2 regions of the Cellulomonas hominis genome follow, and region 2 is predicted to be linked to the other one. Evidence: riboswitches for the same ligand, from Rfam matches in the RefSeq annotation. Region 2 holds a riboswitch; the other holds the start of a gene.
What was found. A riboswitch is a leader RNA that binds a small molecule or an ion and turns the genes downstream of it on or off. The one in region 2 is predicted to bind S-adenosylmethionine.
Positions count from the first base shown of each region.

Region 1 (7,306 bases), 740 kb from region 2:
CGCCCGCCGAGCACGTCGTGGTCACGCTGCTGCTCGCGCTGGACGGCGTCCCCGTGGGCTGCGGCTCGCTGCGGGACCTCGGCGCCGAGCCGGAGCACGGCCCCGGCACCGGCGAGGTGAAGCGGGTGTACGTCGCGCCGTCCGCGCGCGGGCGCGGGCTGGCCCGGACGCTCGTGCACGCGCTCGAGGACCGGGCCGCCGCCCTCGGCTGGACGCGGCTGGTGCTGGAGGCCGGGCTGCAGCAGCCCGAGGCGATCGGGCTGTACCTGTCCCTGGGGTACGCGCCGGTCGAGCGGTACGGCGAGTGGGCCGACGTCGCGGACTCGCGGTGCTTCGCGAAGGCCGTGGGGTCCGGCGCGCGGGGCCCCGCGCCGCGGTCGCCCGCACCGGCCGGGACGCTGCGGGTCGCGGTCGTGCCGTACGCCGACCCCGACGCGGCCGCGCTCCGGGACGCGATGGACGCCGAGTCGCTGCTGGCCTACCCGGAGGTCGAGGCGGCCGTCGCGACCCGGGGCCGTTTCGGCGCAGTCGACGCGGCGCTCGGGTCGGCGGTGCTCGTGACCGTGCTGGCGCGGCTCGACGGCCGGCCCGTGGGATGCGCGTCGCTCGGCCGGCTGCACGGGTCCGGCGGCCCCGCAGGCCCCGCCGGCCCCGCCGGCCTCGACGCCGCGACGACCGGCGAGCTGCGCCGGGTCTTCGTCCACCCGGACGTCCGGCGGGCCGGCGTGGCCGCCGCGCTCGTCCGCGCGCTCGAGGCCGAGGCCCGGGCGCTGGGGCTGCGCGACCTCGTGCTGGAGACCGGCATCCGGCAGCCCGCGGCCCTCGCCCTGTACCGCTCGCTGGGCTACCGGCCGGTGCTTCCCTTCGGGCGCTGGCAGGGCGACGCGCTCGGGCTGTACCTCGGTCGCACCCTCGCGGTCTGACACGCGCGCCCGCGATGTGGACGCCCGCTGCCGCGGGGGCCCTGGGCCCGGCTAGGGTGCTCGCGTGTTCCTGAGCCGGGTGTGTTGTCGCTGAGCTGACGACCTCGCGCGCCCGCGGCCCGACGGCCCTCGCCGCGCACCCCCGCCTCACCCGCCGAGGACACCCCATGGCTCAGCCCGTGCTGCACCGCCCCGCGGTCGCCACCCGTCACCTGCCCGCTGCCGCGCACCGCCGGCACACGACCCCGCCGGTGGGCCTCGCGCCCGCGGACCCGGTGGCCGCCCCCGCGCCGTCGCCGGCCCCGCCCGCCGCCGCGCCCGACATCCACGTCGGCAGCCCCGACTACGGCGTCCGCACCGTCGAGTTCCGCCCCGGCTCCGAGACCGCCATCGCGCTGGCCGCCGCCCGGGCCGACGTCATCCGCCTGGAGTTCTCCGTGGCCGTCCCGACGGTCGGGGCGCTCGCCCGGGTCGTCGCGCTGGTCGAGGAGGCCGTCGCCGAGGCGGGCCGCGACCGCGCCGAGGTGCGCGTCGTGCTGGACCTCGAGGTCGTGCTCGCGGCCGACGCGCGCACCGCCCGCCGCAAGCGGTCGCACCTGGAGTACCTGGACGCCCTCGCGGGCCTGGGCTGGTCGCCCGCCGCGACGCGGGTCGTCACCACGCCGGAGCTGCTGGCCGCCGAGGTCCGGGAGCTGGCGCGCCGCGCGGGGGTCGACGCGGTGGTCCTCCTCCCGCTCGCGGGCGGCCCGTCGGCCGAGGACGAGCTCCGCACGCTGGTCGCCTGAGGTCCGCCCCCGCGCCGGACCCCCGCGAAGTGGAAGGTTCGAGCAGACACGCCGACGGCGTGTTCGTCCGAACCTTCCACTCTGCGTGACGGGCAGGGACCGGCCGGGTCAGGACGGGAGGGTCGACAGGGCCCGGTCCAGGTCGTCGCGGAGGTCCGTCACGTCCTCCAGGCCCACCGACAGGCGCACCGTGGACTCCGCGATGCCGACCGCCGCGCGCCCGGCCGGGCCGAGCTTGCGGTGCGTGGTCGTCGCCGGGTGCGTGACGAGGGACTTCGCGTCGCCGAGGTTGTTCGAGATGTCGACGACCCGCAGCGCGTCCAGCACCGCGAACGTCGCGCGCTTCGCCTGCTCGGGCGTCGACCCCTCGGGGACGCGCAGGCCGAACGTCACGACGGTCCCGCCGCCGTCCTGCTGCGCCAGTGCGAGGGCGTGCTGCGGGTGCGACGGCAGGTGGGGGTACCGGACGCCGGACACCGCGGGGTGCTCCTCGAGCCAGGTCGCCAGCGCGAGCGCGGACGCGGTCTGGTGCCGGACCCGCAGCGACAGCGTCTCGAGGCCCTTGAGCAGCACCCACGCGTTGAACGCGCTGAGCGACGGACCGGTGTTCCGGATCAGCGTCTGGACCGGTCCGTGCACGTACTCGTCCGTGCCGAGGATCGCCCCGCCCAGCACCCGTCCCTGCCCGTCGATGTGCTTCGTCGCGGAGTACACGACGACGTCCGCGCCGAGCTCCAGCGGGCGGGACAGCACGGGGGTGGCGAACACGTTGTCCACGACGACGACCGCGCCGGCGGCGTGCGCGAGGCGGCTGACCGCCGCGATGTCGACGAGGTCCTGCATCGGGTTGGACGGGGTCTCGAAGAACACGACGTCGGCGGGGGTCGACAGCGCCGCCTCCCACTGCCCGGGGACGTGCCCGTCGACGTAGTCGGTCCGCACGCCCCAGCCCGCGAGGATCTCGTCGAAGATCACGACCGACGACCCGAACAGGGCCCGGGCGGCGACGACGCGCGACCCCTGGCGGACCAGCGCGGCGAGAGCCGTGAACACCGCGGACATGCCGGACGCGGTGGCGTAGCAGGCCTCCGCGCCCTCGAGCAGCCGCAGCCGCTCCTCGAACGTCGACACCGTCGGGTTCCCGTAGCGGGAGTACAGGAACCGGTCGGCGTCGCCCGCGAACGCGGCCTCGGCGTCGGCGGCGCGCTCGTAGACGTAGCCCTGCGTGAGGAACAGCGCCTCGGAGGTCTCCTGGAACCCGGACCGGACGGTGCCGCCGCGGACCGCGAGCGTGTCGGGGCGCAGCGACTCCCGGGGGAGCCGCGCGTCGCGCCAGTCGCCGGGTCCCGGGGCCGCGGTCACGCGTCCCGCCACGGGAGACCCGCGGCGCGCCAGCCGGTGTGCCCGCGCCGGCCGTCGGGGCCGACGTCGCCCTCGAAGCCCGTGAGCACGTTGTAGGCCGGACCCAGGCCGGCGGCGGTCGCGGTGGTCGCGGCGGCCACCGACCGCACGCCCGACCGGCACAGGAACACCACCGGGCGCGGGTCGCCGGGCACGATCCCGGCCGCGGCGAGTCCGTCGAGGAACGCCGGGTTCGGGCGGCCGAAGGCGTCGGTCCACTCGACGAACGCGGTGCGCCCGGCGGCGTCGCCGGCCGCGAGGTCCGCGGTGTCCGGCACGCCGATCGTCTGCCACTCGCCCTCGGTGCGGACGTCCACCAGGACGGCGCGCGGGTCGGACGCCAGCAGGTCCCAGGCCTCGTGCGGGGTGAGGTCGCCCGCGTACGGCGCGCTCACAGCGCCCGCACCTCGGCGCGCGCCGCCGCGGGCAGCACCAGCGCCTGGGCGACGATCACCCGCTCCCCGTCGAAGGTCGCGGCGGGGCTGCCGTGCAGCTCGTACCCCTCGTCCAGCGCGGCGCTGATCCGCTCGCAGAACGTGCGGTCGTCCGGTCCGGTCAGCAGCCGGTAGCGCAGGCGGTCGTCGGTCGTCGTCATGCCTCTCCTCCATCGAACCTGGCGGAAGCACCCTCGGCCGGACCGGGCTCGTGGGAGCACCGGACCGCGGGTTGCTGCGGCGTCGACGAGCCAGATCTCTCGGCCGCTCTGGATGGTGCGGCGATGCTACGCCATCCGCGGCGGTGCCCTGACCGGGGCGGTCGCAGTGTGGACGACGGTTGACACCCGCGCGGCGCGCCCCGCATCCTCGGGCGTAGGTCATGAGCGCCAGCGCGAAGCCCCGGCTCGCTGGCCGGCAACCCTCCCTCCGCGGCGGGGTGCCCCGGGTGACGACCTGGCCGTCCACCGACCGGTGGCGCGGCAAGCGCGGGGCGACTCGGCCGTGACCGGGTCCCCCACCGAGCACCACCGGGGGTCCTCCCATGTCCGTCAGCACCCAGCCGACCTGCGCCACCGCCCTGCTCCCCGTCGTCGGCGGGGACACGCCCGTCCCGCTCGTGGACGGCCGCGCCGTGCCGTACGCCAACCTCGACTACGCGGCGTCCGCGCCGGCGCTGGAGTCGGTGGCCGCCCGCGTCGTGGAGGTGCTGCCGCTCTACGCGTCGGTGCACCGCGGCGCCGGGTACCTGTCCCAGGTGTCGACCGCGCTGTACGAGGCGTCCCGGGCGGCGGTCGCCCGGTTCGCCGGCGCCCGCGCCGACGACGTCGCTGTCGTCACCCGGAACACCACCGACGCGCTGAACCTGCTCGCCGGGTGCGTCCCCGAGGGCGGGCGGGTGCTCGTCCTCGACATCGAGCACCACGCGAACCTGCTGCCCTGGGTGCGGTCGGTGCGCGGCTCGGGCCGGGTGGCGACGATCCTGCCGGCCGCGCCGACCGTCGCCGAGACCCTGGCCGCGCTGCGCACCGAGCTCGCCCGGCAGCCGTACGCGCTGGTCACGGTGACGGGGGCGTCCAACGTCACCGGGGAGTCCCTGCCGATCACGTCCGTGGTCGCGCTCGCGCAGGAGGGCGGGGCCCGGGTCGCCGTCGACGGCGCGCAGCTGCTGCCGCACCGGGCGTTCTCGCTCGCGGAGTCCGGGGTCGACTACGTCGCGTTCTCCGGGCACAAGACGTACGCGCCGTTCGGGGCGGGCGCGCTGGTCGGCCGCCGCGACTGGCTGGACGAGGGCACGCCGTACCTCGCCGGCGGCGGCGCCGTCCGCGACGTCCGCACGGACCGCACGCTCTGGCAGCCCGCGCCCGCCCGGCACGAGGGCGGGTCGCCGAACGTGCTCGGCGCGGTGGCGCTCGCGGAGGCCTGCGACACCCTGTCGGCGCTCCCCGACGGCGCGCTCGCCGCGCACGAGGCGGCGCTGCGCGACCGGCTGCTCGACGGCCTCGCGACGATCCCGGGCGTGCGGGTGCTCCGGCTGTGGCCGGACTCCGCGGACCCGGTCGGCGTCGTGTCGTTCACGGTCGAGGACCACGACTCCGGCCTGGTCGCCGCGTACCTGTCCGCGGAGCACGGCGTCGGCGTCCGCGACGGCCGGTTCTGCGCGCACCCGCTGCTCGCGCGGGTCGGCGTCACCGGCGGGGCGATCCGCGCGTCCGTGGGCGTGGGCACCACGGCGGGGACCGTCGACCGGCTGCTGGACGGGCTCCGCGCCTACCTCGGCGAAGGGCCGCGCGCGGCGTACGAGGTCGTGGACGGGTGCTGGACCGTCGCGGGGGACACCCGGCCGCGTCCGGCGGTGGCGGGCATCGAGTCGATCGCGGCGACGGCCGCGGCGGCGTGCGGGCCGGCCGTGGAGGACTGACCGCGCGCGGCCCGCCCGAACTCGTCCTGCGGACGACGGCGGGAGGGTCATCCACGGCTGGCAGGCTGGGCGGCGTCGGGATCGTCCAGGTCGTGGGGGGCGCGTGTTCCTCGCGTGGGGTGACGAGTCGGGCTCCGTCCCGTCCCTCGACCCGGGCGCCTTCCTCCTGGCCGCAGCCGTGTGCGCCGTCGGCGACCTCGACGGGCTGCGGGAGCGCATGACCCGGATGCGCCGGCCGTCGGAGAAGAAGATCCACTGGCGGGACGACTCGCGGGTGCGGCACGACGAGGTGACGCGCGAGATCGCCGCCGCGGGAGTGGAGGCGATCGTCGTCGTCCGGGTCGGCTCTCTCGACGAGCGGCCCGAGCGTCGCCGGCGGAAGTGCTTCGAGCGGTTCGCCGCCGAGGTCGAGCGGTCGGGCTGCGGGATCCTGACGATGGAGTCGCGGGGCGCCGGGCTCGACCGGAAGGACCGCGACATGGTCGACGCGATGCGCGCGGCCCGGACCGTGGACGGGACCCTGCGGCTCGAGCACGCACCAGGACCGGCCGAACCGATGCTCTGGATCGCGGACGCGGTGTGCGGGGCGGTCGTCGCGAGCCGGACCGGGGACCCGGCATTCCTCCGGCGTATCGAGCGGGCCGTGCACCTCGTCGAGGTCCGGACATGACGCGAGCCCCGGGCCCTGTCGTCCGGCAGGATCTCCCGAGGCTCACTTCCACGACCACCGCGATGGCGTGGCTCGTCCTCGAGGTTAGCAGGCGGCAGCCTGCTGCGGCTCAGCGCACGGTCACCCCGAGGTGTGCGGCCAGGGCGTCCGCGAGCTCGAGCAGCTGGTGCCGGCTGATGGTCGCGCCCTTCAGGCCGGCCGTCCCGTCGATGCCCGCGAGGTCCGCGCCGCGCAGGTCGACCTCGCGGAGCTGCGCCCGGGTGACGTCCAGCCGCCCGACCCGGCACTCCACGAACGTGACCCGGGCGGCGCGCACCCCGGCGAGGTCCAGGTCCCCGATGGTGCAGCCGGTGAACCGCAGGTCCTGCAGGCGCGAGTCCCGCAGGTTCAGGTAGTCGATCTTGCCGCCCTCGACCGTCACCCGGTCCCAGCTGCCGCCGAACGCCTCGACCGCGCCGAACCGGCAGTCCCGCAGCACCACGTCCCGCCACGACCCGCTGCGGGCGCGGAGCATCCCGGCCCGGCAGTCCGCGAGCGTGGTGTCGACGACGTGGGCGTGGTCGAGGGTCGCGCCGTCCAGGTCGCACGCGCGCAGCAGGCACTCGATGACCCGGGCGCTCTCCGCGTCGGCGCCGGCGAGGTCGAGGGCGTCGAGCAGGAGGCGGTCGTAGTCGCCCTCGGGGTCCAGGGTGCCGGTCCAGCGGTCGAGCGCGTCCTCGCGGGGGGTGGTCATGGGGTCCACCCTCCCACCCCTCGTACCGCGCTCTGCCCCCCGCGTACCGCGCTCTGCTCACCCCGCGCACCGCGCTCTGCCCACCCCGGCCACCGCGCTCTGCCGACTGGGCGCTGCCCGGCGCACGGCAGCGCCGAGACTGCAGGATCCGCGGGTCCTGGGCGCGTTCGCGCAGGCGGATCCTGCAGTCTCGGCGTGGTGCGGGGGTGCGGGGTGCGGGGTGCGGGCGGTCAGGGGAGCGGGCGGACCTGCGAGGTCAGGTGCAGCTTCCCGCGCCTCGCGTCCCAGGCCGTGACCGTCCAGCCGGTCTCGCCGCGCTCCGTCCGGACGGACGGGGACGACGGCAGCAGCACCGGGGCCGCGAACTCGACGTCCCACGCGTACGCCGCCCTGCGCCGGGCGCCGACCGCCGCCAGCGCCCGGGCCGCGGTGTCCATGC
Region 1 is NZ_JACHDN010000001.1:2,363,072-2,370,377, forward strand. It holds gene HNR08_RS11045 (GNAT family N-acetyltransferase) at 1-923, shown strand, start outside; gene HNR08_RS11050 (hypothetical protein) at 1,091-1,708, shown strand; gene HNR08_RS11055 (O-succinylhomoserine sulfhydrylase) at 1,817-3,070, opposite strand; gene HNR08_RS11060 (rhodanese-like domain-containing protein) at 3,067-3,504, opposite strand; partial or broken gene HNR08_RS11065 (DUF1737 domain-containing protein) at 3,528-3,704, opposite strand; SAM riboswitch class I at 3,711-3,823, opposite strand; SAM riboswitch class IV at 3,922-4,038, shown strand; gene HNR08_RS11070 (aminotransferase class V-fold PLP-dependent enzyme) at 4,088-5,464, shown strand; gene HNR08_RS11075 (hypothetical protein) at 5,568-6,134, shown strand; gene HNR08_RS11080 (pentapeptide repeat-containing protein) at 6,244-6,867, opposite strand; gene HNR08_RS11085 (MaoC/PaaZ C-terminal domain-containing protein) at 7,098-7,306, opposite strand, start outside.
Region 1: another riboswitch for S-adenosylmethionine. It lies ahead of HNR08_RS11065 (DUF1737 domain-containing protein); the one in region 2 lies ahead of HNR08_RS07690 (methylenetetrahydrofolate reductase).

Region 2 (7,306 bases):
CGGCGGCCGGCAGACCGACGCCCCGGTCCCCCGCGCGGGGGACCGGGGCGTCGTCGCGTGCGGCGCAGCTCAGGCCGTCGGCACCGCCAGGGACGCCCGCACCGTGCGGGTCGCGGCGAGCACGTGCTCGAGCGACGGGGTGACCTCGGCGTAGCGGCGGGTCTTCAGGCCGCAGTCCGGGTTGACCCACAGCTGCTCCGGGTCGATCGCCCGGACCGCCTCGGTGAGCAGCTCGGTGACCTCGGCCTCGCTCGGCACCCGCGGGGAGTGGATGTCGTAGACGCCCGGGCCGATGCCGCGCGGGTACCCCTCGGCGGCGATGTCGGCCAGGATCTCCATCTTCGACCGGGCGGCCTCGATGGACGTCACGTCGGCGTCCAGGCCGTCGATCGCGCCGATGACCTCGCCGAACTCCGAGTAGCACAGGTGCGTGTGGATCTGGGTGTCCGGCCGGACACCCGACGTCGCGAGGCGGAAGGACCGGACCGACCACTCCAGGTAGGCCGCGTGGTCCTCGGCCCGCAGCGGCAGCAGCTCGCGGAGCGCGGGCTCGTCCACCTGCACGATCGCCGTGCCGGCGGCCTCGAGGTCGGCGACCTCGTCGCGCAGCGCCAGCGCCACCTGGTTCGCGGTGTCGCCGAGCGGCTGGTCGTCGCGGACGAACGACCACGCGAGGATCGTCACCGGCCCGGTCAGCATGCCCTTCACCGGCTTCGGGGTGAGCGACTGCGTGTAGGTCGTCCACGGCACGGTGATCGGCGCCGGGCGCGCGACGTCGCCCCAGAGGATGGACGGGCGGGTGCACCGCGAGCCGTAGGACTGGACCCAGCCGTTCTGGGTGACCGCGAAGCCGTCCAGGTTCTCGGCGAAGTACTGCACCATGTCGTTCCGCTCGGGCTCGCCGTGCACGAGCACGTCGAGGCCGATCTGCTCCTGGAGCTCGACGACCTGGCGGATCTCCGCCTTCATCGCGTCCTCGTACTGGGCCGCGGTGAGCTCGCCCCGGCCGAACGCGGTGCGGGCCGCGCGGATCTCCGGCGTCTGCGGGAACGAGCCGATCGTGGTCGTCGGCAGCGCCGGCAGCCGCAGCCGGGAGGTCTGCGCGGCGCGCCGCTCGGCGAAGTCCCCGCGGTGGAACGCGCCCTCCGGGAGGGCGGCCAGGCGCTCGCGGACGTCGGGACGGACCACGCCGGGCGCCTCCGCGCGGGAGCGGCGCGCGTCGGCCGCGGCGAGGAGCTCCGCGTGCACGGCCTCCCGGCCCTCGGTCAGACCGGTCGCGAGGGTCACCACCTCGCCGATCTTCTGGTCGGCGAACGCGAGCCACGAGCGCAGGGTCGGGTCGAGCTCCGGCTCGTCCTCGACGTCGTGCGGCAGGTGGAACAGCGAGGTCGACGACGACACCGCGACCTGCGCGGCACCGAGGGACTCCAGGTGCTCCAGGGACCCGAGCGCGGCGTCCAGGTCGGCGCGCCAGATGTTGTGGCCGTCCACGACGCCCCCGACCAGCACCTTCGAGGCCAGCCCGGGCACGGGGGACGCCGGGGCGGAGCCGCGGACCAGGTCGATCGCCAGGCCCTCGACGTCGGAGGCCGCGAGCACCGGCAGCGCGTCCCGGAGGTCGCCGTAGGGGGCCGCGACCAGGATGGACGGGCGCTCGGCCGTGGGCAGGTCGGCGGCCAGCGCGCGGTACGCCTCGGCGGCCGCGGCCAGCAGCCGGTCGGCGGGCACGCCCGTCGAGTCGGACACCAGGGCGGGCTCGTCGAGCTGCACCCACGTCGCGCCCGCGCGGGCCAGGTCGCGGAGCAGCTCCGCGTACACCGGCAGCACGTCGGCGAGCCGGTCGATCGGGAGGAAGTCCGCCGGGGAACCCTCGGCGGCCTTCGCCAGGGCGAGGAACGTCACCGGCCCGACGAGCACCGGGCGGGTCAGCACGCCGTCGGCCAGCCCCTCGGCGAACTCGCGCACCGGGCGGTCGCTCGCGTACCGGAACGCCGTCGCCGGGCCGATCTCCGGCACCAGGTAGTGGTAGTTCGAGTCGAACCACTTGGTCATCTCGAGCGGCAGGTCGTCCCCGCGGCCGCGCGCCACGGTCGAGTAGCCGGCCAGGTCCAGCCCGCCGTCGGCGGTCGCGAGGTCGGCGAACCGCTCGGGCACCGCGCCGAGCACGGTCGCGGCGTCCAGCACGTGGTCGTAGAACGAGAAGGCGCTCGGGATTGCGGGCAGCCGGGTGTCCAGGCCGAGCTCCGCGAGCCGGGCGCGCGTGCGGCGGCGCAGCTCCGCGGCGGTCGCCTCGACCTCCTCGGCGGTCGAGCGGCCGGCCCAGAACGCCTCGACGGCCTTCTTGAGCTCGCGGCGCGGACCGATCCGGGGGTAGCCCAGGACGGTGCCGGAGGGGAACGGGTGGGTCAGGTCGGTCATCTCTCGCCTCAGCTGGTCGGAACGGGGGTCGGGGTGGTCGTGGGGGCGGACGTCACCTGGCTGTGCGTCCGCGGGGCGTCGCCGCCCAGGCCGGCGCCCTCGAGCAGGTCGAGGGCCGGGCCGTGCTGGTTGAACGTGTAGAGGTGCACGCCGGGGGCACCGCCGTCGAGGACGCCGTTCACCAGGTCGACGCCCAGCCGGGTGCCGGCGCGCAGGCGGCGGGCCGCGTCCGCGGGGTCGTCCGGGTCGAACGCGTCCAGCACGTCGAGCACCGCCTGCGGCACCGGCACGCCGGTGAGCTGCTGCACGCGGCGGAGCCGCGACGGGTCCGTCATCGGGATGATCCCGGGCACGATCGGGATGGTGACCCCGGCGTCGCGGGCCAGCGTGACGAGCTCGCAGTACGACTCGACGTCGTAGAACACCTGGGTGATCGCGAAGTCGGCGCCCGCGCGCTGCTTGGACAGCAGGGCCGCGACGTCCTGCTCGCGGGTGCTGCCCGAGCCGGCGTTGCCCCGGGGGAACGCGGCGACCGCCACGGACAGCGGCCGCGTCGCCGCGCGCACCGCCTGCGCCGGGCTCGACGCGCACCGGCGGGCCTCGACCTCGCGCAGCAGGGCGACCAGGGCGCTGGCGGTCGGCAGCCCGTCCGGGTGCGGGGCCCAGGAGCCGTCGGCGGGCGGGTCGCCGCGCAGGGCGAGGAACGCCCGGACGCCCTCGTCGAGGAACTCCTCGACGGTACGGGCCAGGTCGTCGCGGGACGTGGCGACGCAGGTCAGGTGCGCGATCGGGGTCAGCGAGGTCTCGCGGAGCAGCCGCCGGACCAGGGCCCGGGTCGTGCTGCGCGTGCTGCCGGAGGCGCCGTAGGTCACGGACACGAAGTCCGGGCGCGCGGCCGCGAGCCGCTCGACCGTGGTCCACAGCCGCGGGGCCGCCTCTGGGTTCCGCGGGGGGAACAGCTCGAAGGACACGGTGGGTCGGTCCACGGCACCGAGGCCGTCGGTGACGTGGTCGGTCGCGGGTGCGGCCCCCTCGGCGGGGACGCGTGCGCCGGTGCTGCTCATCGCTCGCTCCATCGATCCTGGCGGAAGCACCCGCACCCTCCGCGAGGAGGGGGGTTGCTGCGACGTCGACGAGCCAGGTCTCTCGGTCGCTCTGGATGGGTGTGGCCACAGTAGGGCCAGCGGGCGGGTGCGTCCAGTGCCCCTGATGCGTCATGGAACGACCCGCGGTCCCCGGGGTCGCCCCCGGCGGGGCGTCCTCGGCAGGCCGGCCGGGCGGCCTCCGGGACGGCGTCGGGGTGCTCGACGCACTCGTCCGCGGCGATCCCGGCCTAGGCGGTCGGGCGCACGCCGGCCAGCACCACCGGGCAGTCCGCCAGGTGGTCGTCCACCATCCCGCAGGCCTGCATCGCCGCGTAGGCGGTCGTCGGCCCGACGAACCGGAAGCCCAGCCGCTTCAGCTCCTTCGCGAGGGCGATCGACTCGGGCGTCCGCGCCGGGACGTCGGCGAACGTGCGGGGTCGGGGCCGCGCCCCCGGGTCCGGCGCGTGCGACCAGAACACCGCGTCCAGCGACCCGCCGCGCCCGTGCAGGTCCAGCAGCGCCTGGGCGTTCGCGATCGCGGCGGTGATCTTCGCGCGGTTGCGGATGATCCCGGCGTCGCCCATCAGCCGCTCGACGTCGTGGTCGTCGTACCCGGCGACCACCGCGGGGTCGAAGTCGGCGAACGCGGCGCGGAACCCCTCGCGCTTCCGCAGGACCGTGATCCAGGCGAGGCCGGACTGGAACGCCTCGAGCGTCATGCGCTCGTAGAGCTCCCGCTCGCCGTGGACCGGCCGGCCCCACTCCTCGTCGTGGTACCGCTCGTAGAGCGGGTCGCCGTCGCCGAAGCAGCGCCGCCCCGGCGGGTGCCCCGCGGCGGTCTCGGACGACACGGGGTGCTGGAGGGCCTCGGCGGGGGTCGGGTCGCTGCTGGTCATGCCGACACTCTGCCCGAGGGCACCCACAACCCGGCCCCCGTCATCCACAACCCGCACGTCCGTCGCGCCTGTGGAGGAGTCCCGGTCGATTCCGACATGCGGACAGGAACCGTCTGAAACGTGAGACGGGGCGTAGGGTCGACGACGCGCTGGAGCACCCACGAGCGTCACGAGCCGACCCGCGAGCCGACCCCACCCGACGTCCCCGTCGGTGGCCGGCGTGCCGCAGCACCGTCGTGAACCGGAGTGACCCGCATGCCCACCACCACCGCGCCCACCGCCGCCGCCCCCGCGCGGCCGCTGAACTCGCCGTCCCGCGTCATCGCGGCGAGCCTCGTCGGCACCACCATCGAGTTCTACGACTTCTACGTCTACGCGACCGCCGCGGTCCTCGTGTTCCCGAAGCTGTTCTTCCCGACCGGCAACGACACCACGGCGCTGCTCGCGTCCTTCGCGGTGTTCGGCGCGGCGATGGTCGCCCGGCCGATCGGCGCCGTGTTCTTCGGGCACCTCGGGGACCGCCGCGGCCGCAAGACCACGCTCGTGTACTCGCTGCTGACGATGGGGATCGCGACGTTCCTCATCGGCGTGCTGCCGACGTTCGACCACATCGGGGTCGCCGCGACGGTCGCGCTGCTGGTGCTGCGGCTCGCGCAGGGCTTCGCGCTCGGCGGCGAGTGGTCCGGCGCGGCGCTGGTCGCCACCGAGAACGCCCCCGCCGGCAAGCGCGCGTGGTACGGCACGTTCCCGCAGCTCGGCGCCCCGCTCGGCTTCATCATCGCGAACGGCCTGTTCCTCGTGATCAACGGCGTGCTCGGCGAGGGCTCGGCCGCGTTCATGTCGTGGGGCTGGCGCGTGCCGTTCCTGTTCTCGGCCGTCATGGTGATCATCGGCCTGTGGGTCCGGCTGAAGCTGGTCGAGTCCGAGGCGTTCACGGCCGCGGAGAAGAAGGGCCGGCTCACGAAGCTCCCGCTCGGCACGACCCTGCGGTTCCACTGGCGCGAGACCCTGCTGGGCACGTTCATCATGCTGGCGACCTACGTGCTGTTCTACCTGATGACGAACTTCACGCTGACCTACGGCACCCGCGCCGTGGCGCCGGAGAACGGCGACCCGGGCGGCCTGGGCATCCCGTACGTGCACTTCGTGCTCATGCAGATCATCGGCGTCGTGTTCTTCGGCCTGTTCACCCTGGCCGCCGGGCCGCTCGCGGACCGCCTGGGCCGCCGCCGGCTGCTGCTGTGGGTCACCGGGCTGATCATCGCCTTCGGGCTCACGTTCGCGCTGTTCCTGCCGATGCGCGAGGACCAGGTGTTCACCGGCGCGCTGGTGCAGGCGTTCCTGGTGCTCGGGTTCGTGCTCATGGGCGCGACGTTCGGGCCGATGGGCGCCCTGCTGCCGGAGCTGTTCCCGACGAACGTCCGGTACACCGGCTCGGCGGTCGCGTACAACGTGTCGTCGATCCTCGGGGCCGCGCTCGCGCCGATCGTCGCGCTGGCGCTGTGGGCGCTCGCTGACGGCGGGACCTGGCTGGTCGGGCTGTACCTGTCCGGCGCGGGGGTGCTGACGTTCGTGGCGCTGCTGCTCACCCGGGAGACCAAGGACGCCGACTACGCCCGGGCGTCGCACGAGGGCTGACGCCCGCCCCACCCTCCCCGCGCACCGCCCGCGTCCGCCGAGATCGGCACTCCCGACCCAGATCGGTCGTCCCAGCGACCGACCTCGGTGCGGAGGACCGATCTCGGCGTGGCTCCCGGGCCCGGCACGGGGTCAGCAGCGCTCGAACGTGGTGCAGCCGGGCGGCAGCTGCGGCTGGACCGGCAGGGTGCCGGCCGGGCCCTGCACGAGGTACGTCGAGCGGTAGCGCAGGTCGGACTCCGTGCCGGGCCCGTCGTACGCGTCGACCCGCTCCAGCAGCGTGCCCGCGTCGGGATCGACGACGAGGCGGCGGACGGTGCTCCCGTCGCCCCCGGTCAGGGTCTGCTCCAGCGCCACGCCCCGCCGGCCGGCCGCGTCCGTGACCTCGCCGACGAGCCGCACGCCGCCGACCTGCGACGCGACCTGCCACAGCGCGCCGCGCAGCGCCGGCGACGCCGGGCTCTCCACGAGCAGGGCCGTGATCTGGTCGAACAGCACGTCGTCGTCGGTCCGCGAGGACTCCGGGAGCCCGTCGAGCAGCGCGGCGCGCAGGGCCACCGGATCCGTCGGCAGCGTCGTGAGGCCGTCCCAGTCGACGGTCGTGCCGCCGACGGGGAACAGGGCCGCCCCCAGACCGATCGGGTCCGCGTCGACGGCGTCGTCCAGCAGCAGCCCCGGCTCGACGCGCGCGTTCCAGACCTCCCGCCGGTGCTCGGTGCCGTCCTGCCCCCCGCCCTCCTGCGCGCAGGTGGAGACGGTGTGCCAGTACGGCGCGTCACCGACCTCGTCGGGCTGGGCGGCGGCCGCCGCGCCGGCCGTCACGAGCACCTCCGCGGCCTCGGCCTCGGGGGTCGTGCCGTCCACGACGAGCGGGACCACGGCGAGCGCCCCGGCGGCGGCCACCCCGGCGAGCGACAGGCCGAGCCGGCGGCGCCGCGCGCGGCGGCGGTGCAGCAGCACCACGGTCTGCGCCGTGCGGGTGCGGTCGTCCAGCCGGGCGCGGGCCGCGGCGAGGACGGCGGGGTCGGGGTCGGTGGTGGCGGCGGTGCTGCTGAGCAGGGTGTCGAGGCTCATCGGTGGCTCTCCTGTCCGGTCGGTGCGAGCGTGGCGAGCGCGGCCTGGGCGCGGCTGCGCGCGCGGTGCAGGCGGCTGCGGGCCCGCGACGGGGCTGATGCCCAGGGCGTCGGCGGCCTCGGTGGGGGTGAGCCCGTCCCAGGCGACGAGCAGGACGATCTGCCGGTCCTCGACGCTCAGGGTGCCGAGGGCGGC
Region 2 is NZ_JACHDN010000001.1:1,627,501-1,634,806, reverse strand. It holds gene metE (5-methyltetrahydropteroyltriglutamate--homocysteine S-methyltransferase) at 70-2,418, opposite strand; gene HNR08_RS07690 (methylenetetrahydrofolate reductase) at 2,427-3,482, opposite strand; SAM riboswitch class I at 3,476-3,584, opposite strand; gene HNR08_RS07685 (DNA-3-methyladenine glycosylase I) at 3,752-4,399, opposite strand; gene HNR08_RS07680 (MFS transporter) at 4,655-6,037, shown strand; gene HNR08_RS07675 (CU044_5270 family protein) at 6,170-7,306, opposite strand, start outside.